DNA from 3 places in the Pseudomonas sp. GW821-FHT05D12 genome. Region 1 is predicted to be linked to each of the others. Evidence: riboswitches for the same ligand, from Rfam matches in the RefSeq annotation. Region 1 holds a riboswitch; each other region holds the start of a gene.
What was found. Region 1 has a riboswitch for cobalamin ahead of AC07SI_RS16805 (CbtB domain-containing protein). Riboswitches for the same ligand answer to the same signal wherever they lie in the genome.
Positions count from the first base shown of each region.

Region 1 (10,307 bases):
AACGGGTAGATATTCGGCAACGGCCCCAGCAACGCGTCCGGCCAGCAGTTTTCCGACAGGCCCACGCCCTTGCCCGGCAGCCATTCGAGGTTGCCGTGCTTACCCACATGAATCACGCCATGGGCGCCGTAGGTATGGCGCAGCCAGAAATAGAACGCCAGGTAGCCGTGAGGCGGCACCAGGTCCGGGTCGTGGTACACCGCGCTGGCGTCCACCTGGTAACCGCGCGCCGGCTGGATGCCGACAAAGGTCAGGCCCAGGCGCAGGCCTGCGATCATCATGCGCCCGTCGCGGCACATCGGATCGTGGTCCGGGGTACCCCAGCGCTCCAGCACGGCCCGGCGATTGGCCTCGGGCAGGCGGTTGAACATCGCCTCGTAATCATCCAGGCCGAGGCTTTGATGGCAGGGGCGCAGGTCGAGGCTGTCGAGGTCGTTGGTGACACCGCCCAGTAGTTCATGGATCAACGCAGTGCCGCTCTCCGGCAACTCAGCGGGCAGCGGATAACCCTCGGCGTGCAGAGCACGCAGGATATTCAGCGCAGCAGCAGGCGTATCCAGGCCCACGCCGTTGCCGATACGGCCGTCGCGGGTCGGGTAGTTGGCGAGGATCAGCGCGATGCGTTTTTGTGCATTCGGCACCCGCGCCAGTTCGACCCAGCGTCGGGCCAGTTCGGCGACAAAATCCATGCGCTCGGGCGCGGCGCGGTAGCACACCACGTCCGACTGGCTGCGCTCACTGCGCCAGGCCAGGTCCTTGAAGCTGATCGGCCGGCTGATGATGCGCCCGTCCAGCTCCGGCAAGGCAATGTGCATGGCCAGGTCGCGCGGGCCCAGGCCTTGTTCGCTGGCTTCCCAGCCGGGCTGGTTGTCTTGGGCGCAGATCGCCTGGATCACCGGGATATTGCGGCGAAACGGCCGCAGGTGCGGGGCTTCCGGGCTGGATTGGGCGAAGCCGGTGGTGTTCAGGATCACCGCCGCGCCGACCTCGTCCAGCAGGTCCTCGACCACCGTCAGGCAGCCGGGCTCTTTCAAACTGGCCACCGCCATCGGCAACGGGTTGAGACCCGCCGCCTGCAAGCGCTGGCAGAACACATCGATAAAACCGGTATTGGCCGCCTGCAGGTGCGAGCGGTAGAACAGCACCGCCGCCACCGGCCACTCCGCGCGCCAATCCGCCTGCCAGTCATTCAGGCGCGGGTTGGCTGTGTGCGGGTGATAAATCGCCGTGCGCGGCAGGGTTTGCGGCTCGTTCCAGGCGTAGCTGCGGCCCAGGTAACTGCTCGCCAGGCAACCGTAGAAATCCAGCGCGTTGCCCAGGCCGCCCTGGCGCAGGAAGTGCCACAGGCGGTCGCGTTCCGCCGCCCCAACGGTACTCAGCCCGCTGAGTTCCGGGTCGGGGCGATCATCCCCCGGCACCAGGATCAGTTGCACGCCGCGCTCGGCCAACTCCACCAGGCGCTCGATACCGTAGCGCCAATAGCCGATGCCGCCGTGCAGCGAAATCAGGATGACCTTGGCATGGCGCAGCACCTCGTCGACGTACAGGTCGACCGAGGCATGGTTCTGCACCTGCATCGGGTTGGCGAGGCGAAAGCTGGGGTAATCCTCGGGCAACTGCTGGGCGGCTTCGGCGAGCAGCGCCAGGCTGGAGTCGCCGCTGCACAGGATCACCAGTTCGGCGGGCGTTTGTCCAAGGTCGGCAATATTGTCGTCCGAGACGAAACCACCGGGCTGGGTCCTGAGCAGGTGCATGGGTTAAACGCTGAGGGCAGCGCGCAATTGCGCTTCGAGGCCAGCCGCATCCAGCTCCTGGCCGATCAGTACCAGGCGCGTGATGCGCGCTTCATCGGCCGCCCAGGCGCGGTCGAAGTGCTTGTCGAACCGCGTGCCCACGCCCTGGATCAGCAGGCGCATCGGCTTGTTCGGGATCGCCGCGAAGCCTTTGACGCGCAGGATGCCGTGTTGCACCACGAGTTGGGTCAGGGCGTCGAGCAGCAGCGCTTCGTCGGCTTGCGGCAGGTCGATGGAGATCGAGTCGAACGCATCGTGGTCGTGATCGTCTTCACCTTCATGGTGATGATCGTGGTGGCTGTGGCGACCGTCGATGTGCTCTTCGGAGCCGGCGCCCAGGCCGATCAGCACGTCGAGCGGCAGGCGCCCGCTGCTGGCTTCGATGATCTTCACCGCCGGCGGCAGTTCTTCGGCGACTTCCAGGCGCACACGGGCCAGGTCTTCCGCGCTGATCAGGTCGGATTTGTTGAGGATCACCAGGTCGGCGCTGGCCAGTTGGTCGGCGAACAGCTCGTGCAATGGCGATTCGTGGTCCAGGTTCGGGTCGAGTTTACGCTGCGCGTCGACTTGATCCGGGAAGGCGGCGAAAGTGCCGGCGGCCACGGCCGGGCTGTCGACCACGGTAATCACCGCGTCGACGGTGCAGGCACTGCGGATTTCCGGCCACTGGAAGGCCTGCACCAGCGGCTTTGGCAGGGCCAGGCCCGATGTTTCGATGAGGATATGGTCGAGGTCACCGCGACGGGCGACCAGTTCGCGCATCACTGGGAAGAACTCTTCCTGCACGGTGCAGCACAGGCAGCCGTTGGCCAACTCATACACGCGGCCATTGGCTTCTTCCTCGGTGCACCCGATGGAGCACTGCTTGAGGATTTCACCGTCGATGCCCAGCTCGCCGAATTCGTTGACGATCACGGCAATGCGACGGCCCTGGGCGTTGTCGAGCATATGGCGCAGCAGCGTGGTTTTGCCCGAACCGAGAAAGCCGGTAACGATGGTGACGGGGAGTTTGGCCAGTGTTTTCATCGGATGCCCTTTGGGGCGGGCATACGGGACGATAGGCCCTGCGGCGGCGCGCAGCGGCAGATTTCGTCACCGGATCACCCCGCCCGGTTGAAGTGGAAAATCGGTTGCGAGGCAGGTCTCCTGGCTTGGGGCTTGCGGGTCGTGCGACCGGCGCCGGCTGCGCCTTCCCGCCTGGTGGCAGTGGCGTGGCAGTCGGATAAACCCTTTACAGTTGCGGGGGCAGCCGCGGATTGGACCGCGTTCCCTTCTTAGCTTCGGCCTGGGCTGAAGAACCTCGAGGGTGCAAGGCTACGCAGTGGTGGGGGGATGGTCAATGATGGGGTTGGGTTGGTGTACATATCCGTTTCTGCGGTAATGGCGGCCTATGGTTCCGCTCTTACAGCGGGTCACTTTTGGAAAAGAGCCCCAAAAGTAACCAAAAGGGCTCTTGCCCCAACACTCGGCACCTCGCTCACGCTCGGTGTGCCCGTAATCCGACATTGATTTGGGGGGCCGCCGCCACGCGCCATCCATGGCGCGGGGCGGCTAAACCGGCATCCCTGCCGGTTTACCCCCCAAATCAATATCGAATTCCGGCCAGCGTGTTTGATGGGGCGCCTAGATCAAGATCAAGATCAAAAGCAAAAGCGCGGCGGCCTTAAAGCCGACCGGATTCTTATCTCGAACTCGGTCAACCTGTGGGAGCTGGCTTGCCTGCGATGGTCGTTAACGATGATGCGAAGCACCAGAACCAACGCGGCGTCCTCACGTTTTTTTCGCCGGCAGCCGGCTCCTAAAGAGATCAAAAAGCGTACCAACGATGCGAAGCGAGCCGCTTTTGACCTTGATCTTGATCTAGGCGCCCCATTAAACACGCTGGCCGAACGCAGGCTTGAATCCGTGGGTAACCCGGCAGGACGCCGGGTTAGCCGCACTGGGCCAAGGATGGCCCATTGCGGCGGCCCACGGATTCAAGCCGGAGTGAGGGCACACCGAGCCTAGGCGAGGTGCCGAGTGTTGGGGCAAGAGCCCTTTTGGTTACTTTTGGGGCTCTTTTCCAAAAGTGACCCGCCGTAAGGGCGGAACCAATTCCAGCCATCACCCCAATATCGGATATACCCCCCACAACCGATTTGACTCCCCTCCCACCCCCATGCTCTCCTACACACCTTGTTTCGGGTGCCCTTCACAGGGTGAAACGGGAAACCGGTGAGTCATCACATGACGAGTCCGGTGCTGCCCCCGCAACGGTAAGCGAGCGAAGCGTCAGATCCACTGTGCCAAGGGCATGGGAAGGCGACGCTTTCAGGACTCCCCCAGGAGCCCCCTCGCAAGCCCGGAGACCGGCCCGAAAAAATCAGATAACAAACCCGCGGTGGGCGGGCGCTGTTCAGAACCCTGCGTGCCTGGCTCGCGGGGTTTTCATGCGCTCGTTTCACCCTGACACCCAGAAGGGACGCGCCATGTCGATCATCAGCAGCACCTCGCACACCGCCAGCAGCTCCGCCACCCTGAGCCAACGCCTGACCGCCGCCATCGGCGCGTCGATTCTCGGTGCGTGCCTGGTGTATTTCGCCGGTTTCTCGCACATCGAAGCAGTGCACAACGCTGCCCACGATACCCGCCACAGCGCCGCGTTCCCGTGCCACTGAGACCTGCCGACATGATCAAGCGTATTGCGCAAACCGCAGGTTTCACCGGCCTCCTGGCCGCCCTGCTGCTGACCCTGCTGCAAAGTTTCTGGGTAGCTCCGTTGATTTTGCAGGCGGAAACGTTCGAAAACGCCCCGGCCACTACTGAAGTGGCACATCAACATGCCGACGGCGCCGCCGCCCACAGCCACGACGCCGAGGCCTGGGAGCCGGAAGACGGCTGGCAACGCGTGCTCTCCACCACCGGCGGCAACCTGGTTGTTGCCGTGGGTTTTGCCCTGATGCTCGCCGGCCTCTACACCTTGCGCGCGCCTACTCGCACCGCCCAAGGCCTGCTGTGGGGCCTGGCCGGTTATGCGACCTTCGTACTGGCACCGACCCTGGGCCTGCCGCCTGAGCTGCCAGGCACCGCCGCTGCCGATCTCGCACAACGGCAGATCTGGTGGATCGGCACCGCGGCCTCGACGGCGGCCGGCATTGCGCTGATCGTGTTCGGTCGCAACTGGCTGCTGAAAATCCTCGGCGTGGCGATCCTGGCGGTGCCACACGTGATCGGCGCACCGCAGCCGGAAGTGCATTCGATGCTGGCCCCGGAAGCCCTGGAAGCGCAGTTCAAGATCGCTTCGCAGCTGACCAACGTGGCGTTCTGGCTGGCCCTGGGCCTGATCAGCGCCTGGCTGTTCCGCCGCAACCGCGACAATCAATACTCGGCATGACCCTGGTGGTCGGCCTGGGCTGCCAGCGCGGCTGTGATGTTCACACCCTGCTGGACCTGCTGGACAGCGCCCTCGCCGAAGGGGGGATCGAGCGCCAGCGCATCACTGCGCTGGCAAGCATCGACCGCAGGCAGGATGAACCGGGCCTGATCGCCCTGTCCCGCCTGCTTGAGCTGCCGCTGCAGTGCTTCAGCGCCGACCAACTGGCGGTGTATGAAAACCGGCTGAGCCACAAATCAGCCGTCGCGTTCGCCCACACAGGCTGTCATGGCGTCGCCGAAAGCGCCGCCCTGGCCCTCGCCGAACATCTCGCCAGCGGCCCTGCCCGCCTGCTGATCACCCGCCGAAAAAACGCCCAGGCGACTTTTGCATTGGCCTGCGCAGGCTAAAACCCCGATAATTGCCTGCCCTGAACATGAACAATGTTCATACACGCCCGCTTTTAAACAGGAAATACCATGACCGTCTACTTTATCGGCGCAGGCCCTGGCGATCCGGAATTGATCACCGTCAAAGGCCAGCGGCTGATCCGCAGCTGCCCGGTGATTATCTATGCCGGCTCGCTGGTGCCGGCGGCGGTATTGGAAGGCCATCAGGCGCAGCAGGTGGTCAACAGCGCCGAACTGCACCTGGAACAGATCATCGACCTGATCAAGGCCGCCCACGCCAATGGCCTGGATGTGGCGCGGGTGCACTCCGGTGACCCAAGCCTGTATGGCGCGATCGGCGAGCAGATCCGCTATTTGCACGAGCTGGGCATTCCATTTCAGATCATCCCCGGCGTGACCGCGGTGGCGGCGTGTGCAGCGCTGCTGGAGACCGAATTGACCCTGCCGGACATTGCGCAGAGCGTCATCCTGACCCGCTACGCCGACAAAACCAGCATGCCCGCCGGCGAAGCGTTTGAAAGCTTGGCGCAACACGGCACGACCATGGCGATTCACCTGGGGGTCAATCACCTGGAGAAGATCGTCGCGCAACTGCTGCCGCACTATGGCGCCGATTGCCCGATTGCCGTGGTGCACCGGGCGACCTGGCCGGATCAGGATTGGGCGCTGGGAACGTTGAGTGACATTGCCGAAAAGGTCGCCGCCAAGGGCTTCAGGCGTACCGCGTTGATTGTGGTGGGTCGAGTGCTGGCGAGTGACAGTTTCAGCGAGTCGTCGCTGTATCGGGCTGGGCATGCACACCTTTATCGGCCTTAATGCTCAACCTCATTAATCAAATATAAGACACTGATTTAAATGAATAAAATATAAATCAAAAATGTGGGAGCGGGCTTGCTCGCGAATGCGCTGTGTCAGTCAACTGATTGAGTGACCGGGGCACCGCATTCGCGAGCAAGCCCGCTCCCACACTTAATCTTATCTGTCAGATAGATAGCTTAAACCATTGAATTTAAAGCATAAAAAAACGGCGCTCACGGGGCGCCGTTTTTTTGTTCGCAGTGAACGCCTTACTCAGTAGTAGGCGTTTTCTTTCTGCGTGTGGTCAGTCACGTCGCGTACACCCTTGAGCTCTGGAATACGTTCCAGCAGGGTGCGCTCGATGCCTTCGCGCAGGGTCACGTCCGCCTGGCCGCAGCCCTGGCAGCCGCCGCCGAATTTCAATACGGCGATACCGTCTTCCACTACATCGATCAAGCTGACCTGACCGCCGTGGCTGGCCAGCCCCGGGTTGATCTCGGTTTGCAGGTAGTAGTTGATGCGCTCGTTGACCGGGCTGTCAGCATTCACGTTCGGCACCTTGGCGTTCGGCGCCTTGATGGTCAACTGGCCGCCCATACGGTCGGTGGCGTAGTCGACCACGGCGTCGTCGAGGAAGGCTTCGCTGAAGGCGTCGATGTACGCGGTGAAGCTTTTCAGCCCCAGCGCGGTGTCTTCAGGTTTCTCTTCCCCAGGCTTGCAGTAGGCAATGCAAGTCTCGGCGTATTGGGTGCCGGGCTGGGTAATAAAGACGCGGATACCGATACCCGGGGTGTTCTGCTTGGACAGCAGGTCGGCCAGGTAATCGTGGGCGGCGTCGGTAATGGTTATGGCAGTCATGGAAACTCCTCACAGGCTTGCGGGCAGTTTACGCCAAATCATTACAGAGGTACAAAGTCCTAGTATTTTTGTCGGGATAAATTTGACCGTTGGTCGCCATCGAACCAGCCCTTGAGCAGGCGATAACTGCCCTTTTCCAGCCAGCGGTAGCTGCCCAGGGCACCCAGGCCGATGATCACCACGCACACCGCCAGCACGGCATACGGGTTCAGGCCGTAGCGCTGGGCGGCGTAACCACCGGCGGACAACACCAGCACGTGCAGCAGATACACCGAATAGGAACAGTCCCCCAGCACTTTAAGCAATCGATTGTCCGCGAAGAAGCGCTCCAGCGCCATGCACGCCACCACCAGCACCGCGCTGGGCAGGCCCCAGGTCAGCGCCCGTGGCGAAGCCGGCCAATGGTAGATCGCCAGCAGCGCGGCGGCGACGCCCAGCAACGGCAGCCACACGCCGGGACGAATCCAGCCCTTGCGGTAGAGCATGCCAATGCCGATGCCCATCAGGAACTCGACCACGATATCCGAGCGGTAGAACTCGCTGATCCAGCCGAATGACGTCCAGGCCTCGCACACCGCGAACAACAGCGCCGCGACCACCAGCAATCGCCACTGCCGACGGAACAGCAGCGCCCAGGCGAACAGCAGGTAGAAGAGCATTTCGTAGTTCAGCGTCCAGCCCACATTGAGCGTCGGGTACACCCCATAGCCGCCGGGGTTCTCGGAAGGGATAAAGAACAACGACATCAGCACATGGGCCGCATCGACGCTCTGATCCGGCAGCATTGGCCGGGCAACCACCACCAGCAAGGCCATCAGCAAGGTGTAGAACCAATAGGCCGGCACGATGCGCAACAGGCGGTAGAGCAGGAATCGCCAGGGCGGCAGGTCCTTGTCCTGGGTGGACAGGAAGATCACCAGGCCGCTGATCACGAAAAACACGTCCACGCCCGCCGCGCCCTTTTCCACAAACAGCCGGCCCAGGGCGGTGTCCGCCTTGAAGCCGAAGAAAATCTGCATGAAGTGGTGCCCCACCACTGTCCAGGCCGCCAGAGCGCGCAGCGCCTGTACCGAGATCAACATTGTCCGCCACCCTTCCCAACACCGATGCCTGAAGTTGGGACCATGGCGGGCGGACAAAGGTCGATCAAAGATTCTCGTAGCGATTCATATCCAGCACACCCTCTTCCATCGGCGTGGTTTCGTGGATGTAGCGCGACAGGTCATGGAAGTACTGCCAGAACAACGGATGGCTGCGGCGCACGCCCCAGCGGTCGACAATCTTCTCAAAGCGGTTGGCGTCCTTGGCCCGCTCCATTTCGGCGACGAACTCGGGGACTTCCTGCGCAGGAATGTTAAACATGAAGTTCGGGTAGCTGATGAGCACGCCGGGGTAGATGGTCACGGTGTCCAGGCCCGGCTGATAGCGGTAGGCCTCACCCAGCAGGAACGCCACGTTACTGTGCGCGCGATTGCGCAACATGCTGTAGACCACGCGCTTGCCGCGGGTGGTCTCGATCCGCAGCATCGTCGCCTCAGGCAACTGGTCGATGACCTTGAGCCCGGCTGCCGGGCGCGCCGTCAGGCGACTCAGGGCCTGCTCGGCATCCTGCAATGCCGGGTCGATCCCGTCACGCGAGCAAAAGGCGCCGTCACAACGGTTGATCGGGTCCGGACTGGCATTCAGGTCGCCATATCGCGCGAGCAACTGGTTGGCAAAGTCACGCTTGGGGTCCTTGGCATCCAGGTGCAGGCCGGTGGGCGTGTCGTCGTCGATCGCCTCGTAGTCCAGCCACAACTTGAGCTTGCCGCTGTTCTGGTACCAGTCGTCGAGGAAATCCTCGCGACTGTCGGCCGGCATCAGGCGCAGGAAGTTCTGCTCGGCACCGTTGCGGATCAAGTCGAAATACAGGCGGGTCTGGGCCTGGTGCGACACATTGCCGAACACATCGAAGTTCACCGCCAATTGGTAATAGGTGCGTTCCAGCAGCGGGTAGTCAAACAGCCACATCGTCTGTGGCACCTCACCGATCAGGCCCTTGGTCACCGAGGCGCTGTCGAAGTGGCGGAAAATACTCAGCAAGGCATTGTCATTGCCGGCCCACAGGCTCGACCAACTCGGCGGCGGCAGATCGGCGTAACTGTCGCGGCGCAAGGCCTCGTATTCATTGCGTTTGTCGCGGTAGGCCAGCCACAGGCTCAGCACGCTGCCGACGTCATCGTTCTGCCCCGGCATCGCCAGCAGCGGCGTGGCCTGGCCGCGATAACGCGCATCGGTGATGTACAGGTCGTGCTCGGGGTCCTGGAACAGGGCCCAGAAGTTGTCGCGGATCACGTCCGTGGCGATCTGCCCACGGCACACCGGCCCGCGAATGAAGGTGCGCACGAAATACTCGGCGTTATCGAGCATGAACTGGTAGCGCGCCTTGGCCGGGATCGCCTCGAAGGTTTCGAACGGGTTGGCACGACGGCCCGGCCCGTAACCCGGCAAGGCGTCGACCTGCCAGTTGCCGGCGTAGAACAACTCCTTGATGTGCGCCATCTTCGCCGCGCTGAACGGGTACGTGATGTGGGTTTTATGCACGATCACGCCCTGCACTGGCCACAACCGGTAGTACACCTGGGTGCCGGGGTCGTCATTCGGGCGGCGCGTGGCGATCAGGTCGATGGGCTGGCCGCTTGGCGTGCGTGAACGCACCCATTGGAAGAAATGCCCCGGCTCGCCGTTCTCGAAATAGATGTGCGCGAGGAACAGATGTTCGAACAACCAGCGCGCCACCAGGCTTTCGCGGGCGCCCGGTTGGTTGAAGAGGTTTTCCCACTGCTGCACCTGCAGCGCTTCCCTGGCGCTGGGCGCCAGGCCCTGCTCGTCAATCGGCGCGCCGGAGGCCAGCCAGCGTTGCAGGGTCTGGTATTGCTGGTCGGTCAGGCCGGTGACGGCCAGCGGCATGCCTTCCTTGGGATGGGCGCCGGCATAGGCGTTGAATTCGCCGGGCATTGCGCACATGTTCTCGCGGCTGAGGCCCAGCACGATCTCTTCGGGCAACTTGGCATTCGGCTGCAGCGGCGCGTTATGCCCCAGCTCCAGCATGCGCGC
Region 1 covers NZ_JBWKSN010000008.1:120,059-130,365, reverse strand. Annotated here, with positions in the region: gene cobN (cobaltochelatase subunit CobN) at 1-1,754, opposite strand, end outside; gene cobW (cobalamin biosynthesis protein CobW) at 1,758-2,819, opposite strand; cobalamin riboswitch at 2,913-3,111, opposite strand; cobalamin riboswitch at 3,959-4,164, shown strand; gene AC07SI_RS16805 (CbtB domain-containing protein) at 4,262-4,450, shown strand; gene AC07SI_RS16800 (CbtA family protein) at 4,462-5,166, shown strand; gene AC07SI_RS16795 (cobalamin biosynthesis protein) at 5,163-5,555, shown strand; gene cobM (precorrin-4 C(11)-methyltransferase) at 5,625-6,371, shown strand; gene nfuA (Fe-S biogenesis protein NfuA) at 6,627-7,211, opposite strand; gene AC07SI_RS16780 (acyltransferase family protein) at 7,271-8,293, opposite strand; gene AC07SI_RS16775 (fatty acid cis/trans isomerase) at 8,358-10,307, opposite strand, start outside.

Region 2 (10,307 bases), on a different contig from region 1:
GTTGCAACAACGCGATGTCGCCGCGAAAACGGTTGATGATGAAACCCTTGACCCGCGCCTGTTCGCTCGGGGACAGCAGCTCCAGGGTGCCCACCAGATGGGCGAACACGCCGCCGCGATTGATGTCGGCGATCAGCAGCACCGGGCAGTCCACCGCCTCGGCGAACCCCATGTTGGCGATGTCATTGGCGCGCAGGTTGATTTCCGCCGGGGAGCCTGCGCCCTCGACCATCACCACCGGGAAGCGTTCGCTCAACCGCGCGTGGGAGGCCAGCACCGCTTGCATCGCGATGGCTTTGTAGTCGTGGTAGGCCACGGCGTTCATGCTGGTCACGGCGCGGCCGTGGATGATCACCTGGGAGCCGGTGTCGCTGTTGGGTTTGAGCAGCACCGGGTTCATGTCGGTGTGGGGTGCGAGGTTGGCAGCCTGCGCCTGCACCGCCTGGGCGCGGCCGATTTCGCCACCCTCGGCGGTCACGGCACTGTTGAGCGCCATGTTCTGCGGCTTGAACGGCGCCACCGCCACGCCTTGGCGCACCAGCCAACGGCACAGCGCGGTCACCAGGGTACTTTTACCGGCGTCGGAGGTGGTGCCTTGCACCATCAGCGTAGTCATGCAGCTTCCTTGTAGGCGCCCAGGGCCTCGTCGAGGCGCAGCCAGTCCGCCTCGGTGTCGGGCAAGCCAAAGCGCAGGCTGCTGTCGTGGACAAACAGGCGCAGCAGAATGCCGCGCTGGGCCATGAATTCGTGCATGCGCTCGGCATGCGGTGTGATCAGCCATTGAAACAACGCGCAGCCGCCCTGGGGCTGGAAACCATGGCGCTTGAGCAAGGCGTAGAGGCGCTGGCCGGCCTCGATGCAGCGCGCACGTTGCCGCGCATGCCCGGCGGTGTCGCGCAGGCAGGCCTGGCCCAGCACGCGTGTCGGCCCGCTGACGGCCCAGGGCCCGACCTGTTCGGCGAGCAGCTTGAGCAGTTTGCGTTCGGCCAGCACGAAGCCCAGGCGCACACCGGCCAGGCCGAAAAACTTGCCGAATGAGCGCAGCACGATCAAACCGACCTGATGGGCCTGGCTGGCCAGGCTCAGTTGCGGGGTGACATCCATGAACGCTTCGTCCACCACCAGCCAACCGCCGCGCTGGGCCAGCCGGGTGTGCCAGTCGAGCAGGCGTTGCGGCGCCAGGCTCAGGCCGGTGGGATTGTTGGGATTGACCACCACCAGCACGTCGAGGCCATCAAGGAAGAAGTCGACTTCCTGCTCCTGCACCTCACGCACCACATAACCGGCGCGGCGCCAGGCTTCGGCGTGTTCGGCATAGCACGGCGACAACACGCCGACCTTGCCCGCACGGCGCAAGCGCGGCAGCAGCTGGATCGCCGCCTGGGAACCGGCCACCGGCAACAGATGCGCAGCGCCGTAATACTCGCTGGCGGCTTGCTCCAGGCCGTCGTCGGTTTCCGGCAGGCGCGCCCAGGCTCGCAGCGGGATTTCGGGGATCGGCCAGGGCCACGGCGCCAGGCCGCTGGAGAGGTCGAGCCAATCAGCCTCGGCAATCCCGTACTGCATCGCCGCCTTGCGCAGCCGGCCACCGTGTTCAAGCATAGAATTGCGCCCCCGCACATAGGATCAGCAGCCATAACCATACGCCGCGCTGCACCAGTTGCCAGCCCCGGTCGATGGAATCGGCATCCGCCGCCGGGCCTTCGCCCAGTGGCGGCCGTTGATGCACCTCGCCGTGGTAGATCGCCGCGCCGCCCAGCTCCACGCCCAAGGCGCCAGCACCGGCGGCCATCACCGGGCCAGCGTTGGGGCTGTCCCACGTCGGGCCCTGGGTTCGCCAGCATTTGAGCGCCAGGCGGGTTTTGCCCAGCACTGCGTAGGTCAACGCCACCAGGCGCGCCGGAATGTAGTTCAGCAGATCGTCGATTTTCGCCGCAGCCCAGCCGAAGCGCTCGAAGCGTTCGTTGCGATAGCCCCACATCGCGTCGAGGGTGTTGCTCAGGCGGTAAAGCACCACGCCCGGCACGCCGGCGACGACGAACCAGAACAGCGCGGCAAACACCGCATCGCTGCCGTTTTCGAGTACCGACTCAGTGGCGGCGCGGGCGACTTCGGTGCGATCCAGTTTACTGGTCTGGCGGCTGACCAGGTAGCTCACGCGCTTGCGGGCTTCTTCCAGGTCATCGCTGCGTAGCGCCTGGGCCACCGGGATCACGTGTTCGCCAAGGCTGCGCATGCCGAGGGCACAGTACAGCGCGAGGATCTCCAGCACCCAGCCGATATACGGCGCCCACGACAAGGCGGTCGCCAGCAGGGTCAGCGGCACCACCGCGATAAACCACGCGGTCACCCCATGGCTGCGCCAGCCACGGCCACCGCTGTTGAAACGTTGCTCGATGCGCCCGGCAAAATTGCCGAACGCCACCAGCGGATGCCAGCGCCTGGGTTCACCCAGCAGCGCATCCAGCGCCACTGCAGCGACACACAGCAAGGCCACACTCATTGACTCACTCCCCACACATTCTCATACAACATGTCACTCAGCGGCCGTGGTTCGGTCCAGCCTTCGAGCTGCAACATCGGTGCCGGATAGAACTCGGCCACCGGCCCCAGGCACAACACCGCCAGGGGTTTCGCGCCGGGCGGCAGGCCCAGCAGGTCGGCCAGGGCCTGGGGCTCGAACAGCGAGACCCAGCCCATGCCCAACCCTTCGACGCGAGCCGCCAGCCACAGGTTCTGGATCGCACAGGACAGCGAGGCCATGTCCATTTCCGGCAAGGTGCGCCGGCCGAAGATATGCCGCTCGCGATCATCCATCAGCGCTGCCACCAGCACTTCGGCGCAGTCATGGATGCCTTCGACCTTGAGCTTCATGAACTCATCGGAACGCTCGCCCAACGCCTCGGCGGTGCGCAAGCGTTCTTCTTCCACCAATTGCTGGATCTGCCCACGCAGTTGGCGGTCGCTGATGCGGATAAAGCGCCACGGCTGCATCAGGCCGACACTCGGCGCCTGGTGTGCAGCCTGGAGCAGGCGGTGCAGCAACTCGGGGGCCACGCTGCCGCCGCTGAAGTGGCGCATGTCGCGGCGCTCGGCGATGGCGCGGTAGACGGCGTCGCGGTCGGCCTGGGGGAAGGCGTTGTCGGTCATGGCCCCATCGGGGGCAAGCCCGCTCCCACAGTGGATGGGGATTCAACGCGGTAAATGGTGGGAGCCGGCTTGCCGGCGCTGGCCACCTCAGGGTCGGGCGCAAACAAGGCCGCCACCGCCCTCGGGTTGGACGGGAAATAGAAGTGCACGTAGGACGCGGTCATACGCCCTTGTCGGAACACCGCCTCGGCGCCGCGCCCACCATTGGGGCTGACGCCACGGGCAATCGGCTGCCACTCGGTGCTGGTCAGGGAATGGTGATAAGTGTGCCCACGCAGCACGCCTTCCGGCAGCTCGACGTTTTGCAGGGCCAGGGCCGCAAGTTTCTTTTGCATCACCGCATCGCCCTGCAGCAGGCCGACCAGTTCGGCGCGGGTGCCGTCGACGTCGGTCAGCGAGTCCAGCAGGTAGAGCATGCCGCCACATTCAGCGAGCAAGGGTTTGCCGGCCGCGTGATGGGCGCGGATGGCATTGAGCATCGAGGTATTTTCCGACAGCGCCTGGTGGTGCAGTTCCGGATAGCCGCCGGGCAGATACAGACTGTCGGCGTCAGGCAATTCGCGGTCATGGATCGGCGAGAAAAAGCGCAGCTCTGCGCCCATCGCCCGCAACAGGTCGAGGCTGGCGCCGTAGGTGAAGGCAAACGCTTCGTCACGGGCCACCGCAATGCGCACGCCGGCCAGCAACGGCTCGGCCTCGATCACTTCGGGGGCGGCGAAGGTCACCGGCGGCGGCAAGGCAACTTCACAACTGCTGCCCAGTGCCTGCGCAGCAGCATCCAGGCGCAGGTCGAGGTCATTCAGCTCGCTGGCTTGCACCAGGCCCAGGTGGCGGCTCGGCAGTTCGATCCCGGTTTCGCGGGACAGCGCGCCATACCAGCGCAGGCCTTCGGTGAGACTGCCTTCGAGGAGTTGCGCATGGCGCAAGGTGCCGACGCGATTGGCCAGCACGCCCGCGAACGGCAAATCCGGCTGATAACGCGCGAGGCCCAAGGCCAGGGCGCCAAACGTCTGCGCCATCGCAGTGCCGTCGATCACGCCCAATACCGGCACGCCGAAATGCCGCGCCAGGTCGGCGCTGGACGGCGTGCCGTCGAACAGCCCCATCACCCCTTCGATGAGGATCAGGTCGGCCTCAGCGGCGGCTTCCCACAAAAGGCGGCGACTTTCCTGCTCGCCCACCATCCACATGTCCAATTGATACACCGGCGCACCACTGGCGCGCTCGTGGATCATCGGATCAAGAAAGTCCGGGCCGCATTTGAACACGCGGACTTTGCGCCCCAGATTGCGGTGCAAACGGGCGAGCGCGGCGGTGACGGTGGTTTTGCCCTGGCCGGACGCCGGTGCGGCGATCAAGACAGCCGGGCAATGACGGGGCTGATTCAAAGTTCGACGCCCTTCTGTGCCTTGATACCGGCCTGGAACGCGTGCTTGAGCATGCCCATCTCGGTGACGGTGTCGCCCATTTCGATCAACTCGGGCTTGGCGCCACGGCCAGTGACCACCACGTGCTGCATTGGCGGGCGCGCCTGCAGGTCGCTGAGTACCTGGTCGAGGTCGAGATAGCCGTGCTTGAGGGCGATGTTCAGCTCGTCCAGCACCACCAGGCCGATGGACGGGTCTTGCAGCAACTCGCGCGACACCGCCCACGCGGCTTCGGCGGCGGCGATATCGCGCTGGCGGTCCTGGGTTTCCCAGGTAAAGCCTTCGCCCATCACATGAAAACGCACCTGCTCGGGAAAGCGGCGGAAGAACAACTCTTCACCGGTGCTGTTGCGCCCCTTGATGAACTGCACTACCCCGCACTGCATGCCGTGGCCCATGGCCCGGGCGAGCATGCCGAATGCCGAGCTACTCTTGCCTTTGCCGTTGCCGGTGAGCACCAGCAGCAGGCCGCATTCGTTTGGGGAGTTGGCGATGCGCTCATCGATCACGGCTTTTTTGCGCAGCATGCGCGCCAGGTGGCGTTCGTCGCGGTCGGGGGAATCGGTCATGGCAGCTCTCCGTTGGGGCTGGACAAAAACGGCGGGCAGGAAAAAGGATAAACAGACAGCCAAGCATCGCCCACCGTGATGCTGTTGGATGAACCAGGCCGGTCTCCGGACTCATGAGTGGCGCCCTGGCTCTTTATAAAGAGAGCACTCGGACAGGCCGACAGCGCGCCTTCCCATATCGCACGCGATACAGTGGCAGAAAGCACCGTCTTGACTCATTTACCGTTGCGGGGGCAGCGCCGGAATCGCGGCAGCACTGTGTACAAGTGCGCTCACTCACCGGCTTCCCTGTTTCACTCCGTCGACCCATGGGTCACAGAGCACCTGGAACAAGCCGCGAAGGTTAGTGGGTTGGGGGTGGAGCGTCAATTAAAGCTGGCCTTGCACTTGAACCATCCTACGACCGGCCTCCTCTACCCTTACAGGTATTAAGGAGAACACCATGCACAAAACCAGACTCGCCCTGCTTATCATGCTCGCCGGCACCCTCGCTGCCTGCGGGGAAAGCTCTACTTTGCAGGTCTCCGATGGCACCGGGCCGTCGCCCAAGTTGCCGGAGCCAAACAAGACCCTGATCCCGACCGTGAATATCGCCCCGGCGATTGGCTGGCCGGACGGCGCCAAGCCCACCGCCGCCGCCGGCACCCAGGTGGCGGCGTTCGCCGAAGGCCTGGACCATCCGCGCTGGCTGTATGTATTGCCCAATGGCGACGTGCTGGTGGCGGAAACCAACGCGCCACCCAAGCCGGATGACGCCAAGGGTATTCGTGGCTGGGTCATGGAGAAAGTCATGGGCCGCGCCGGCGCCGCTGTGCCGAGCCCGAACCGCATCACCTTGCTGCGTGACGCCGACCACGACGGCGTCGCCGAAACGCGCACGGTGTTCCTGGAAAACCTCAATTCGCCGTTCGGCATGACCCTGGTCGGTAACGATCTGTACGTGGCCGACTCGGACAAGCTGTTGCGCTTCCCCTACCAACCAGGTGAAACCGCGATCAAGGAGGCCGGCACCAAAGTCGTCGACCTGCCGGGCGGCAGCATCAATCACCACTGGACCAAGAACGTGGTGGCAAGCAAGGACGGCAGCAAACTGTATGTGAGCGTCGGGTCCAACAGCAATGTCGGTGAAAACGGCCTGGATGCGGAACAGGGCCGGGCGGCCATCTGGGAAGTCGATCGTGCCAGCGGCGAGCACCGCATCTTCGCCTCCGGCCTGCGCAACCCCAACGGCATGGCCTGGGAACCACAAAGCGGCAAGCTGTGGACGGCAGTGAACGAACGCGATGAAATCGGCAGCGACCTGGTGCCGGACTACATCACCTCAGTCAAGGACGGCGCGTTCTATGGCTGGCCCTTCAGCTACTACGGGCAGCATGTGGACGTGCGCGTCAGCCCGCAGAACCTGGACCTGGTCGCCAAGGCGATCGCGCCGGATTACGCAGTGGGCCCGCACACCGCCTCCCTGGGATTGACGTTTGCCGAGGGCAGCAAACTGCCAGCCCAGTTCAGCAACGGCGCATTCATCGGCCAGCATGGGTCGTGGAACCGCAAGCCGCACAGTGGCTACAAGGTGATCTTCGTCCCGTTCGAGGCTGGCCAGCCGAAGGGGCAGCCCGTGGACGTGCTGACCGGTTTCCTCGACAAGGATGAGAAAGCCATGGGCCGGCCGGTGGGCGTGGTGATTGATCAGCAGGGGGATTTGCTGGTGGCAGATGATGTGGGGAACAAGGTGTGGCGGGTGTCGGCCGCTAAATGATGGGTAGGAGCCGGCTTGCCGGCTCCTACAGTGATACGGTCCGTCATGGGTTACGCGCCAGATTGCCTGGCAATACGCGCTTGGCACTCAGGTAGGCATTCTGCCAATACGCCTTGGACAAGGTATCCAGCTTCACCGTACCGCCAGTCTGTGGCGCGTGCACGAAACGGCCCTCACCCACATAGATCCCGGCGTGGCTGACCTGGGAGCCGCCACCGGTGGCGAAGAACAACAGGTCGCCGGTTTGCAGGTTCTGCTCGCTGACGTCCTGCGCGCGCATCACGATCAGCTCACGGGTGGTACGCGGCAAGGAAATACCGGCCGCATCGCGAAACACAAAGCCGATCAAGCCACTGCAGTCAAACCCTGAGTCCGGCGTGTTGCCGCCCCATCGATAAGGCGTGCCAACCAGGCCCAAGGCACGGAAGAGCACATCTTCGGCAGCAGGCGAAAAATTCTGTGTGGAGTAGTTGAACACCGGCTTGGGTTTCACCGCTACGGGAGCGGGCGGCGGTGGACGGCTGGCGCAGGCGCTGAGCAGCGCGGCGCAAACAATGAGAATCAGGCGGGCCGAGGTCGACATGTGCAGAACAATCCTGGTCTGGATGCGGCTTTCGCTGCCGAACGCTGAAAACCAGAACGCGCAAGCAAAGCTCGCGCGAACGGATTTCAACAATATCCAGGGATTCTAGCGCTTACACGTCAAACTTCAAGTATCACTTTAAGTTTACTTGCTAGCGGTAACTGTCGTCGGGGCCATGGCGAGTGCGCGCTTGGCTTCGATGAAGGTTTTGCTCCAGTAGCTGTCACCCAGATTATCGACTCGAACACCGCCACTGCGACGGCTGCTGGAGTGGATAAACTGGTTATCGCCCAGGTAGATACCGGCATGGCTGACGCGACCACGACCCGCTGTACTGAAGAAAAGCAGATCACCGGGCTTGAGGTTGTTGCGTGCGACCAACGGTGCATTCACGTTGATCATTTCGCGCGTGGAGCGTGGCAGGTTCATGCCCGCTTCTTCACGAAACAGATAACCGATGAAGCCGCTGCAGTCGAAACCGGCTTCAGAAGTACCGCCGAAACGGTAACGGGTACCGATCAGGGACATGCCGCGTTCGAGGATACTGTCGGCGAGGACTGGAAGCTGGTAAGGCTTGTTGCCGGCGAAGTCGGCCAGTTCCTTTTCAGTTGCCACTTCTTCCTCATAAACAGTGGAAGACTGTGCAGCAACGAATTTTGCCTGATTTTGAACCTGTGGTTTTTGCTGTTCTGCCACCTGTTGAGGGTGGGAGGCGCAACCAAACAACAGGGTAACGAGTGCGAGAGGCACGAGGGGTGCGAAGCGATTTAGCATGGGCACGACCGTGGCTGATATGTAAGGAAGTCGAGACTATGCCTTCTATCACATCGATTTGCAAATTCAATCGTGATCTATGTGACTTCTTGTTTGGACTATGACATCTAAGCCCTTAACACCCCTTACCCGCCTTTCGCGTGGCCAAAACGGCCCAAACGCGGGTTTTCTGACGCCTGGAAATTGCCGAAAGTCCTGAAAACAAAGGGCCGGCTACCAGCCAAGGGTTTCCTTGAGGAAGGGAATGGTCAGCTTGCGCTGGGCTTGCAAAGAGGCCTGGTCGAGCTGTTCGAGCAAATCGAACAACGCGCTCATGCTGCGCGTACCGCGAGTCAGAATGAAGTGTCCGACCTCGTCGGTCAGGTGCAGGCCGCGACGGGATGCGCGCAACTGCAGGGCACGCAATTTGTCTTCGTCGGACAGGGGGCGCATCTGGAAGATCAACGCCAGGGTCAGGCGCGATTTGAGGTCTGCCAGCTTCACCGGCAATTCACGCGGCGACGTGGAGGCGGCGATCAGCAGGCGCCGGCCACTGTCGCGCAGGCGGTTGAACAGATGAAACAGCGCCTCTTCCCACTCCGCCTTGCCGGCAATCGCCTGCAAGTCGTCCAGGCACACCAGCTCGTATTGCTCGAGGTGATCGAAGATGCCGATACCGCGGTCCATCAACTCCGCCAATGGCAGGTACACCGCCGGCTCGCCCATCTGCTCGAAACGCAGGCACGCGGCCTGCAACAGGTGGGTACGCCCTACGCCGTGCTTGCCCCACAGATAGATCAGGCTTTCGGTCCACCCGGCGTCGGCTTCGCAGAGCCGCTCGACATAGCCGAGTGCAGCGGCATTGGCGCCTGGGTAGTAGTTGATAAAGGTGGCGTCATCACGCAGACGCACACCCAAGGGCAGCTGAATCGGTTTCATGCTGACTGAACGGCTCCAAACGAACCGTTAGTGGCCTCTGTGTAAAGTTTGCAAAGTTTATACCCGTGACGCCGGGCGCACAATGCAGCAGACCACAAGCAAAATCAAAGGTTTGCGTTAACTTGGCGGTTTTTCGCAGATTGTTTGACGCCCCGCCCCCAGAAACAACAAACCCGGCTCAGGCCGGGTTTGTGATGAAACGGTTACAGGTCCGGATCTTCGACCCCGGTATACGCATCCGAATCCTTGTACAGATCGTGCACATGGCGCACCAGCACCATGATCACCGCCGCCACCGGCAGCGCCAGCAGGATGCCGGTAAAACCGAACAGCTCACCGCCCGCCAGGATCGCAAAGATCACCGCCACCGGGTGCAGGCCGATCCGGTCGCCCACCAGCAACGGCGTGAGCACCATGCCTTCCAGGGCCTGGCCAACCATGAACACCGCGACAATGCCCAGCATCGGGTACAGGTCGCCGCCAAACTGGAACAACCCGGCAACCAGCGCCGCGCCGATCCCGATCACAAAACCCATGTACGGCACGATAGCCGCCAGGCCGGCGATCAGGCCGATCAACAGGCCCAGCTCCAGGCCGATCGCCATCAAGCCTGCCGCGTAGATGATCCCCAGGGCCAGCATCACCAGCAACTGTCCCCGCACGAAGGCGCCCAGCACCTCATGGCATTCGCCAGCCAGGGCCACGATGCGCTCTTCGCGGTTGCGTGGCAGCAGGCTGCGGATCTTGGCCATCATGATGTCCCAGTCGCGCAGCAGGTAGAACGCCACCACCGGGATCAACACCAGGTTGGTCAGCCAGCCGATCAGCGCCAGGCTGGATGCGGTGGCCTGACTGAGCACCACCCCGACAATGTCGGTGGTCTGGCCCATGTGCTCGCTGATCGCAGCCTTGACCTTGTCGAACTTCCAGAAGCCATCCGCCAACCCCAGCTTGGTCTGCACCCACGGCATGGCCGTGTGTTGCAACCAGTCGAGCATTTGCGGCGCCAACTCGTACAAGCGAAACAGTTGCTTGGCCAGCATCGGCACCAGCACCAGCACCAATGCAGTGATGATCAACGTGAACAGGGCAAACACCGTCACCACGCCCAGGGTCCGCGACAGTCCGGC
Region 2 covers NZ_JBWKSN010000009.1:166,089-176,395, forward strand. Annotated here, with positions in the region: gene AC07SI_RS18395 (cobyric acid synthase) at 1-616, opposite strand, end outside; gene cobD (threonine-phosphate decarboxylase CobD) at 613-1,602, opposite strand; gene cbiB (adenosylcobinamide-phosphate synthase CbiB) at 1,595-2,503, opposite strand; gene bluB (5,6-dimethylbenzimidazole synthase) at 2,500-3,150, opposite strand; gene AC07SI_RS18415 (cobyrinic acid a,c-diamide synthase CobB) at 3,147-4,538, opposite strand; gene cobO (cob(I)yrinic acid a,c-diamide adenosyltransferase) at 4,535-5,146, opposite strand; cobalamin riboswitch at 5,226-5,489, opposite strand; gene AC07SI_RS18425 (PQQ-dependent sugar dehydrogenase) at 5,589-6,902, shown strand; gene AC07SI_RS18430 (C40 family peptidase) at 6,946-7,485, opposite strand; gene AC07SI_RS18435 (C40 family peptidase) at 7,630-8,259, opposite strand; gene hda (DnaA regulatory inactivator Hda) at 8,473-9,177, opposite strand; gene AC07SI_RS18445 (AI-2E family transporter) at 9,381-10,307, opposite strand, start outside.
Region 2: linked by a shared signal. The riboswitch ahead of cobO (cob(I)yrinic acid a,c-diamide adenosyltransferase) and the one ahead of AC07SI_RS16805 (CbtB domain-containing protein) in region 1 are both predicted to bind cobalamin.

Region 3 (10,307 bases), on a different contig from region 1:
TCACCGCCACCGCCCAGGTCTCGGGCATCCAGATCCACCTGCCCAAGGCCAGCGCCTCGGTGTCGCTGTCGGAGGCCAAGACCAAGGCGATTTCCGTGAATGACGGCGGCCAGGTGTTCCTCGACGCCTACCCGGTGACCCTCGGAGAGCTGGAAGAGCGCCTGCGCATCGAAAAAGCACTGAATCCGGATTTCCCGGTGATCGTGCGCGGCGATGCGCTGGTGCAGTACCAGAAGGTTATCGAAGTGCTCGACCTGTTGCGCCGGCTGGAGCTGTCCCAGGTCGGGCTGGTCACCGGCAAACCGAGCCAGGGCTGAGCCATGACTGCACAGATCCCGATTGCGCCGTTGCCGGTGAAGAAGAAGCCGCCCTTGCGCCCGTTGAAGTGGGGCGCCGGGTTGCTGCTGGGCGCCGTGGCTGCCTGGTTCCTGTGGCAGTGGGCCAATGACATGAGTGGCGTACGCCGCGAAGCGCCGAAGGTGCCGACGATTATCCCGCTGCCGCCACCACCGCCGGAAAAACCCAAGGAGCCCGAGCCCAAGGTCGAGGAAAAAGTCCCCGAGCCGGTGCCCAGCCCGGAACCCGAAGAGGTCAAGCCGGCCGAGGAAGCGCCACCGTCACCCAACGAAGACCTGGCCAACCCGATGCAGATCGATGGCGACGCGCAGTCCGGCACTGATGGTTTCAACATCGGTGCCGGCAAGGGCGGCGGCATGGCCGGCAGCGGTGGCGGCGGGCTGGGGACCGGTACGTACAAACAGTACCTGGCCGGCACCTACCAGCGCTTGATGCGCGAAGACCCGGCGCTGCGCAAGAAGGCTTTCTCGATACAGATAGACCTGTGGCTGGGCGCCGATGGACAGGTCACCAAAGCGCTGGTGGCCAAGTCCAGCGGCGATGCCGAGACCGACGCGCAGATGCTCGCCTTGATCCAGGCACCGCGTGCCACCCAGAAACCGCCGGCGTCGTTGACGCTGCCCCTGCGCCTGTCCCTCAAGGGCCGGCGTCCGGATTGATCGACACCTTTTATCTACGGATTTTTACAGGAGTTGCGTACACATGATTTCCCCCGTGAATCGACTGACCCTGGCGGTCGGCATGGTCATCGCGACCCTGGTCGGCCAGGCGGCGGCAGCCCCGGTCGCCCCCTCGGAAAACGTCACCATCAACCTGATCCGCCTGCTGGTGCAGCAAGGCGTGCTGACCCAGGACACCGCCAATGGGCTGATCGCCCAGGCCGAAAAGGAAGCCCAGCAGGCCCGTCAGGCGAATGCCGCGCCGGTGGTGGCCGCAGGCCCCGCGGCAGCACCGGGTGATGTGCGGGTGCAGTACGTGCCGCAGGCGGTAAAAGATCAGATTCGTGACCAGGTCAAGGCCGAGGTCATGGCCACCGCCAAGCAGGAAAACTGGGCCCAGCCCAATACGTTCCCGGACTGGGTCTCGCGTATCACCTTTGACGGCGACATACGCCTGCGCGATGAATCGCGGTATTTCTCGGGCAACAACAGCAATGAAATCGTTGACTACGCCAAGCTCAACGACAGCGGCCCGTACGACACCAACAAAGACACCAACACCAAGTTGCCGCCGCTGCTCAACACCACCAAGGACCGCGAAAACCTGTTCCGCCTGCGCGCCCGCCTGGGCATGAAGGCGGTGATTTCGCCGGAATGGACTGCCGGTATCCGCATCGGCACCGGCTCCGACAATAACCCGGTGTCTACCACGCAGACCCTCGGCGGTGGCTTCGGCAAGAAGGATATCTGGCTCGACCAGGGCTACCTGAGCTGGAAGGCCACCCAAGACGTGACCCTCACGGCCGGGCGCTTCGCCAACCCGTTCTATTCCACCGACATGATGTATTCGGGCGACCTCAACTTCGACGGTATCGCCGCCAATTTCAACCATGCCCTGAACAGCGAATGGGGGCTGTTCGGCACCCTCGGCGCGTTCCCGGTGGAGTACACCTCCGACTCGGCCAGCAGCAACGGCTTTGATAAGGAAGACAGCGAAACCAAATGGCTGTTTGGCGGGCAGATCGGCGCCAACTGGAAGCTCAACCGCGGCAACAGCCTCAAGGGTGCGGTGGCGTACTACCACTTCGACGACATCGAAGGTAAACGCTCCGGCGCCTGCGAACCCTGGGCCGGGCAGCCGGCGTGTGACAGCGACGGCTCGCGCCTGGCCTTCATGCAAAAGGGCAACAGCGTGTTCCTGCTGCGCGATATCACCCCCAACCCGGCCACGCCCGGCCTGACCCCGCAACCGCAGTTTGTCGGCCTGGCGTCCAAGTTCGACGTGCTCGACCTCAACCTGGCGTGGGATGCCGAGTTGCCCAGCGACTTCAAGCTGCGCACCCAGGGCAACTTCATCCACAACCTGGCCTACGACAAGGGCGAGATGCTCAAGCGCAGCGAAGGCGAGATCGTCAACAACATCAACAGCAAGGGCCAGTTCGAAAGCGGTGGCAACGCGCTGATGGTGCAGATGACCCTCGGCAGCGCGCTGGAGATGCGCAAGCGCGGCGACTGGAATGTGCTGGCTGGCTACAAGTACATCCAGCCCGACGCCTTGCCTGACGGTTTCAACGATTCCTCGTTCCACTTGGGCGGCACCAACGCCAAGGGCTATTTCATCGCCGGCAACTACGGCATCGACAAGAACATCTACGCCAGTGCGCGTTGGTTGAGCGCGTCCGAAGTGTATGGCGCGCCGTTCGAAGTCGATGTGATGCAACTGGAACTCAACACGCGCTTTTGATGCGCAGGGAGATGCCACATGAACACGCGAATCTGCGGGCTGTTGTTGCTGCTGGTGGCCAGCGGCGCCTGCGCCGAAGGCATGGAGGAACGCCTGCGTACGCAACTGCGCAGCACCACCCAGCAATTGCAGGCGCTGCAAAGCGAGCAGGCCCAGGCCAGTGCGGCGCGTGTCGCCGCTGAGGCCCAGGCCAAGCAGGCCCAGGCGCAAATCAAGCAACTGACGGCCGAGCTGGAAAAGGCCCGTGGCACGGCCGAGCAACTGGCCGGCCAGCAACAGAACCTGCACAGCCAGGCGCAAGCCCAGGTCGCGGCCAGCCATGAGCAGATCGGCAAGTTCAAGAAGGCGTATGAGGAACTGCTGGTCCTGGCCAAAGGCAAGGAAGCCGAGCGCGCCCGCTTGCAGGCACAGTTGAGTGAACGTGACACACAAGTGCAGCAATGTTCAGTCAAGAATCAACAGATGTACGGCGTGGCGCAGCAATTGCTGACGGCCTACGAAAAGATTGACGTGGCTGAGGTGATGAGTATTCGCCAGCCCTTCGCCAGCAGCGCGCGGGTCAAGTTCGAGGAACTGGCCCAGGGCTTTGGCGACGATCTCTACAAGAGCCGTTTCGATGCGCCCCAGGCGGGCGTCAACCATTGATCACAAGGAAGAACCGCACATGAACGAATTGATCACCAGCGTCACCCCCCAGAGCCTCACCGAGTTGCTGCAGGAAGCCGGCTACCGGGTCAACCAGAGCGAACAGAACGGCATCGTGCAACTGCTCAGCGCCAGCCAGGGCATCGGCTTTGCCGTGCGCTTCGGCAATCCGGCGGCGGAGCAGGGCGGCTACGTGGACTTTACCTACAGCTGCGCACTGCGCGTGCAGGGCGAGTTGCCCGAAGGCCTGGCGCAGGTGTGGAATGCCTCGCGCCGCTTTGCGCGGTTGTCGCTGCAGGGCGAATTCTTGCTGATGGAAATGGACGTGGTGGTGGCCGGCGTCGGCGCCTCGCACCTGCGCAGCCAGCTGGAGTTGTGGGACCGCTTGCTGCAGGAATTCATCGTCTACCTGCGTGAATACAGCCAGCAGGCCGCGCAGTTGCAGGCCCAGGCTGCGGCGGTCGGCGAAGAGGCACCCGTCCTGTGAAGAAGCCAACCCTGATGGTCGGCGCCGGCGCGCTGGCGGTGCTGGTGGTGGCCGTGGCGCTGTGCCTGCGTCCGGGCAGCGACCCGGTGGCCGCCCAGCAACCGGCACCGCTGCTCGATCCGGCGCCGGCCGGGCCCGCGGTGGCGCGCCTGGGCAATCAGCAGATCGACCTGGTCGAACTCAAGAGCGTGCTGGCGAGCCTGCCAGCCGAGTCTCGCGAGCAACTGCGTGGCAACCGTGGCGCGTTGGAAACCTGGATTCGCTCACGGCTGGCGCAAAAGGCCGTGCTCGAACAGGCCGACGCCCAGGGCTGGCGCCAGCGCCCGCAGGTGGAGCAGCAGACCCGCGCCGCCACCGAGCAGATCGTGTTCCGCGACTACATGCTCTCGGTCAGCCAGGTACCGGCGGACTACCCCAGCGCGGCTGAATTGCAGCAGGCCTACGACAGCGGCAAGGCGCAATGGGTGACGCCGCCGCTGTACCGGGTGAGCCAGATTTTCCTCGCGGTGAATGACCCGCAAAACCTCGACACGGTGCGCCGCCAGGCCCAGGAACTGAGCCGCCGGGCACAGGCCGCACCGGGGGATTTCGCCGCCCTGGCCAACCAGTTTTCCCAGGACCCCGAGACTGCTGCGCGTGGCGGTGATTCGGGCCTGCAGCCATTGCAGCAACTGGTGCCCGAGGTGCGCGGCGCGGTGTCGCGGCTCAAGGTCGGCGCGGTATCGGACGCGGTGCAGAGTGCGGCGGGCTTTCATGTGCTCAAGCTCACCAGCCAACAGCCGGCGCGCACCGCCAGCCTCGACGAACTGCGCGAACGCCTGACCCAGGCCCTGCGTGCCCAACGTCAGGAACAGATCGCCAAGGCCTACCTGGAAGGCATGCTCAACACCGCGACCTTGAGTATCGACGGTGCCGAGTTGAACAAAGTGCTGGAGTAACCCGCGACCACCCGCATTGGATGCACCGACCGACAGACAGGGAGTCTCACATGGCATTACTGGAACCGTCCGGCCAACAAGGGCCTTCAACCTATCGCGCGCCATCCGAGTCACGTGGCGCCTGGCTGGCCCTGGCCGCCGAGATCGATCCGGAGGTGGCGCGCTACTTCCTGGTCAGTGCGCGCTGCGGCTGTTTCATGCAGGCCGCGCGCAGCTTGAATATCAAGGCGACGCTGCTGCGCAAGCGCCTGGCGCAACTGGAGGAGCACCTGCGCCATGCGTTGTTCAGTTATCAGGGCAACGGCCTGGTGCTCAGCCGCGACGGCTTGCAGTTGCAGGCCCAGTTGGTAGCCCTGGCCCATGAGCGGCGCCTGCCGGTGCTGGAACAGCCGCTGATTCGCCTGGCGGTGGCCGAGCCGATCCTGCACGACATCCTCGGCCGTGACCTGATTGCCTTGCTGCGCCGCAACGCCAGCGTGCGCCTGGAGATCATCTCCCTCGACAGCCAATTGTCCCTGCAAGCGGTGGACGTCGATGTGGTGGTGTGGCTCTCCGACACCGACGGCCCGGTGCCCGGCCCGAGCTTCGCCACCGAACCGCCACGGGCCCTGGCCCGCCTGGAATATTTGCCGCATATCGCCAAGCGCTATTCGCGCCTGACCACGCGCCCGGACAGCGTCGACGACCTGAATGACTACATGCTGGTGCAATGGCAACCCGATGCACAGGTCGACGCCCTGCAGGCGTGGAACCAAGTGGTGGAGCAACGCCTGGCGGCGGTGGTGCAGGTGCAGGCCTATTCGCTGATGCTGGAGATGATCCGCTGCGGCGCCTGCATCGGTTTGCTGCCGCACTACATGAGCAGTTTCGACCGCGGGCTGGTGGCACTGCCGGGGTTGCTGGCCGACAGCATGCAACGCCAGGTGTGGCTGGCGGTGAATGCGCAGGTGCAGCATGCGCAGGCGGTGCAGATGATTGTCGAGTTGATCGTCAGCACGTTTGAAGGGCGGCGGGAGTGGTTTGGCTGAGTGTTTGTCCGTTGTCCGGGTAGCGGCTGCTGGCGGTCGCGCGCTCACAGCGGGTGTGCCTGGTGGATCGAGGTGCCTGCATCGCAGGCAAGCCAGCGCCCACAGAAAGGCTGATCAGCGTTGCAACACGCCACGAAAGGTCGCACTCAGGGCCCGCAAGGTTTCCCGCGAACGCGTGTCGCTGATGCGGCTATGGAGCACCACCTCACTCACGGCCAAGGCCGGCAAGCCGTATTGCTCGCTCACCTCTACCGCTCCGGCCGGGGCCACGCGGTGGGCGAGGGCAGCGACGCCCAATCCGGCGGTGACTGCCGCACCCACGGCCATCACCCCGCCGCCAACAAATACCTCGGTCCAGTCGATACACGCCGCATCCAGCGCGCGCGTCGCCAGGTGCCGCACGCCGCAGGGCGCGGCCATGGTTGCCATGCGCAGCGGCGTGCCGGGGCGGTGTTGCCAGGTGGGCGCGGCGAACCAGCCAAAGCGTTCCACCGCCAACACTTCGCCGTCCTGGCGCTCGCCCTCATTGCGCACGATCACCGCGTCCAGCTCATTGCGGTCGAAGGCGGCCACCAGGTCGCGGGAGGACGCGATACGTACTTCAAGGATCACCAACGGGTCGTAGGCGGCCAGGCGGCTGAGCCAGGTTGGCAGGTCGGGACCGGCCACATGGTCGCTGATGCCGATCACCAGGCGCCGGGGCGCTTGGCTGCCCATATCGCCCAGTGCGCGTTCGTGGGCATTGAGCAGGGCGCGCGCGGCAACGATAAAGTGCTCGCCCTGCGGTGACAGCCGCACATGGCGCGGCGTGCGCTCCAGCAAGCGATAGCCCAGGCGTTCTTCCAGGCGCTTGAGCTTGAGGCTGATGGCGGCCTGGGAGGTGTCGAGGGCTGCGGCGGCGCGGGTGAAACTGGCGAAGTCGGCGACCAGCACAAAGGCCTGCACGGTGTCGATATCCAGCGGTTTTAGCGCGTCAGTCATATCCAATCCTTATCGCACATATATCGGCTGATATCTTGTTGAAATCATCGGCGCTGCGCAAGCTGAACCCTCAACTTGCACGGGAGCTTCTTCATGTTTGCCAAACAGTATTCACACCGCTTGCCTGCCGACTACGACATGGCCGTGATCCGCCGCCGCGCCGCGCAATTGGGGCCGTTGTGGGATCACGCCGAGGGGTTGCTGTTCAAGGCGTTTATCGCCCAGGAGCACGCAGGCAAAGTGTATGCCTCGGTGTATCTATGGTCCGACCCACTGCAGGCCGCCGATTTTCTGCTCGGAGAGCGCTTTCAGAAGGTGCTCGACAGCTTCGGCCGTCCGTATATCGAGAGCTGGTTGCCGCTGGATGTGCAACGTGGGCCGGCGCAGACCGCGCTGAGTCTGTACCGCGAGGAATGGGCGTTGGAGCCGGGGGCGGACAGGGCGGCGATCCTGGCCGAGGAGAAAAGTCGCAACCAGCAGTTGGCGGATAGCGGCGACACCTTTGCGGTGTTCCTCGCGCTGGATGTGCAGGCCTGGCGGCTGGTACGGATCACCTTGTCGGCCAAGGCGTTGCAGGCGGACCATCCCGGGACGGGCTACCAGGTGTTTTACCTGGCCCATCCCGGGATTTGACTCAGGAGTTGAATCGGGCTTTTGGCTGGCTGAGCTTGCGCTCGGCCACCGCCCCGAACACCAGGCCCAGGGTGGTCCACAGCACCAACTGGATGCCCAACGAGGCCACGCGAAATTTCCACAGCAGCACGGCCGAGAACTGCTCCGGCACTTCGTTGATCACCGGGAAGAGGCTGCCGGCCACTGCGACGATCACGATGTACAGCGCCACGCCGAGGATCGCGCCGCTCCACACGCCACGGCGGGCAATCAGCTTGCGCGCGGCGTTGATCGCGATCACGGCCGCCGCCACCGACACCAGCAGCATCAGGAAGAACAGCCTGGTGCGCTGTGCAATGGTCTGCGGGTCCCCCACCGAAGGCGGGTTGGCCGGGTATTTGAGCCCGGGCACCAGGATAAGCGTCACAAAGGCCGCCAATGCCAGCAGCGCCGCCAGGCCGCGCGGGCCGACCTTGCCGATGCGGCCCAGGGCGTAGGCGAACACCAGGGCGAAGAGGCCACCCAGGGACACGCTGTAGACCACCACGCCGGTGAACAGGCCGAAGGTACTTTGCACCTTGCGGCTCACCAGTTCTTCTTCCGGCGCATCGCCGTGCATCTGTGCCATCTGGTCTTCAAAGGCGATGGCCTTGTCGATCTGCGGCTCGCCGAAGGCCTTGGCGAAACCGAAGGCCAACACGCCGGCGAGCAGGCCCACCAGCATCCCGCGTACGAGTAATTGCCCTGTCATGGTGTGTCTCCCTTATGAATTAATGGCAGGGGAAACCCAGCAGGTGGCGACCGTCGTGCACAAACTCGTGCACGTACATGCCCTTGAACACCGCAGTGGCGCCTTGCTCGGCACCGACGAAGTAAATCGCCAGCATCAGCAGCAGGCCGCCGAAGATCGCCCAGGGCAGGATTTCGCCCAGCGGGATCGTCGGCACATAGACATCAGGATGGGTTGCAGCAGTGTTAGCCATGAGAACCTCCAGGGATGACGCGTCCCGAAATGGATAGCGAAGGGGCTGAAACAGGGTCTGGCTTACGGCTACTGGGCCGAATACAGTGGCGCGACCGCGCCGGAATCGAACCGGCTTCCTCTTTCATGTTCGTTGTAACATGTTGAAACAACTTTGCCAGTCTACGCTGACTGCGCGCTGAAACAGAGTGAAATTGTGATGCAGGCCACCCGTCTGACCCTTATCTGCCATGCCATCACGCCGTTGCAAAAGCAGGGGCGCTTTCCCGATGACGAATCGGTGGCGATGGACTGGCAAGCTGCCGCGTCATCGCTGGCCGGGCGCTACCCGAAAAACCTGCGCCTGCTCTGCGCACCCGAGGCTCGCGCCCGGCAGACGGCGGGTTTGTTCGGCAGTGCGCCGGTGATTGAAGAAGCCCTGCGCGATGGCAACTTCGGCGATTGGAAGGGCCAGGCCATCAGCGAGTTGGATCATGGCCAGTTGCAGGACTGGATGACCAACAGTGCCAGTGCGCCCCACGGTGGCGAGTCGGTCGAGCAGATTTGCGCACGCGTGGCACAGTGGATGAAAACCCTCGAAACACAGCCCGGGCACGTAGTGGCTATCACCCATCCCTTTGTCATCCGCGCCGCGATGCTGTACGTGTTGCAGTTGCCCGTCGCGATGTTCTACCGGATCGACGTCGAGCCACTCTGCGCCACCGAACTGCGCTTCAACACTGTCTGGCGCCTGCGCCTGGAAACTCACGCCTGGCCGCATGAACATGGCAAAATCCACGCCCCGCACTGAGAGCAACCCATGAAACGCATCCTGATCATCGGCATTGGCGCCGGCAACCCTGACTACATCACGATGCAGGCCGTGAAAGCGCTGAACCGCACCGACGTGTTTTTCCTGATGGACAAGGGCCAGAGCAAGGACAAGCTGATCGACCTGCGTCGCGAGATTTGCGAGACCTACATCACCGAGCCCGGCTACCGCTTCGTCGAGGCCGACTGCCCCGAGCGTGTGCGCGGGGATATCGACTACACCACGGCCGTACAGGACCTCAACCGCGACAAGCAGGCGACGTTCGAACGCATGATCAATGAGGAAATGGCTGACGGTGAAGTCGGCGCTTTCCTGGCCTGGGGAGACCCGGCGCTGTACGACAGCACCATTCGTATCCTGCAGGCGATCCTCGCCAGTGGCCGCTGCCACTTTGAGTTTGAAGTCATCCCCGGCATCACCAGCGTGCAAGCCCTGGCGGCCCAGCACAAGGTGGCGCTGAACCGCATCGGCAAGTCCGTCGAAATCACCACCGGGCGCCGTTTGGCCGCAGGGCAGGCGAGTGATGCCGATACCCTGGTGGTAATGCTCGATGCCGAAGATTCCTACCGCAGCGTGGCGGATCAAGGCCTGGATATTTATTGGGGCGCCTACCTGGGCACGCCGGATGAAATCCTGATCAGCGGCAAGGTCAGCGAAGTGGCTGGAGAAATTGAACGGGTGCGCAAGGCGGCGCGCCTGGAGAATGGCTGGATCATGGACACTTATTTGTTGCGCAAACCCTGAGGTAACGTCCCATGCTCAAACTGTTTGCCCTGGCGCTGGCCCTGGTGGCCGGTGCCGCCCAGGCCGATACCAGCCTGCATACCGATTTGCCGCTTTCATACCTGGAACAGACCCAGGGCGATGCGCGCAACCAGCCACTGGTGATTTTCCTGCACGGGTTCGGCAGCAACGAGGAGGACCTGTTTGGCATCAAGGACGCGCTGCCCTCCACTTGGACCTACCTGTCGGCCCGTGCGCCGATGCCGGTCGACCCGCATGGTTTTCGCTGGTTTACCAAGACCCCGGGCGACGGCGAGTACAACGGCGAAACGGCTGATTT
Region 3 covers NZ_JBWKSN010000004.1:430,601-440,907, forward strand. Annotated here, with positions in the region: gene AC07SI_RS09925 (ExbD/TolR family protein) at 1-317, shown strand, start outside; gene AC07SI_RS09930 (energy transducer TonB family protein) at 321-1,016, shown strand; gene AC07SI_RS09935 (putative porin) at 1,060-2,760, shown strand; gene AC07SI_RS09940 (DNA repair protein) at 2,779-3,405, shown strand; gene AC07SI_RS09945 (YbjN domain-containing protein) at 3,425-3,892, shown strand; gene AC07SI_RS09950 (peptidylprolyl isomerase) at 3,889-4,830, shown strand; gene AC07SI_RS09955 (LysR family transcriptional regulator) at 4,881-5,858, shown strand; gene AC07SI_RS09960 (LysR family transcriptional regulator) at 5,973-6,839, opposite strand; gene AC07SI_RS09965 (DUF4865 family protein) at 6,933-7,472, shown strand; gene AC07SI_RS09970 (CbtA family protein) at 7,474-8,202, opposite strand; gene AC07SI_RS09975 (CbtB domain-containing protein) at 8,222-8,434, opposite strand; cobalamin riboswitch at 8,467-8,596, opposite strand; gene AC07SI_RS09980 (histidine phosphatase family protein) at 8,633-9,223, shown strand; gene cobF (precorrin-6A synthase (deacetylating)) at 9,233-9,988, shown strand; gene AC07SI_RS09990 (alpha/beta hydrolase) at 10,000-10,307, shown strand, end outside.
Region 3: linked by a shared signal. The riboswitch ahead of AC07SI_RS09975 (CbtB domain-containing protein) and the one ahead of AC07SI_RS16805 (CbtB domain-containing protein) in region 1 are both predicted to bind cobalamin.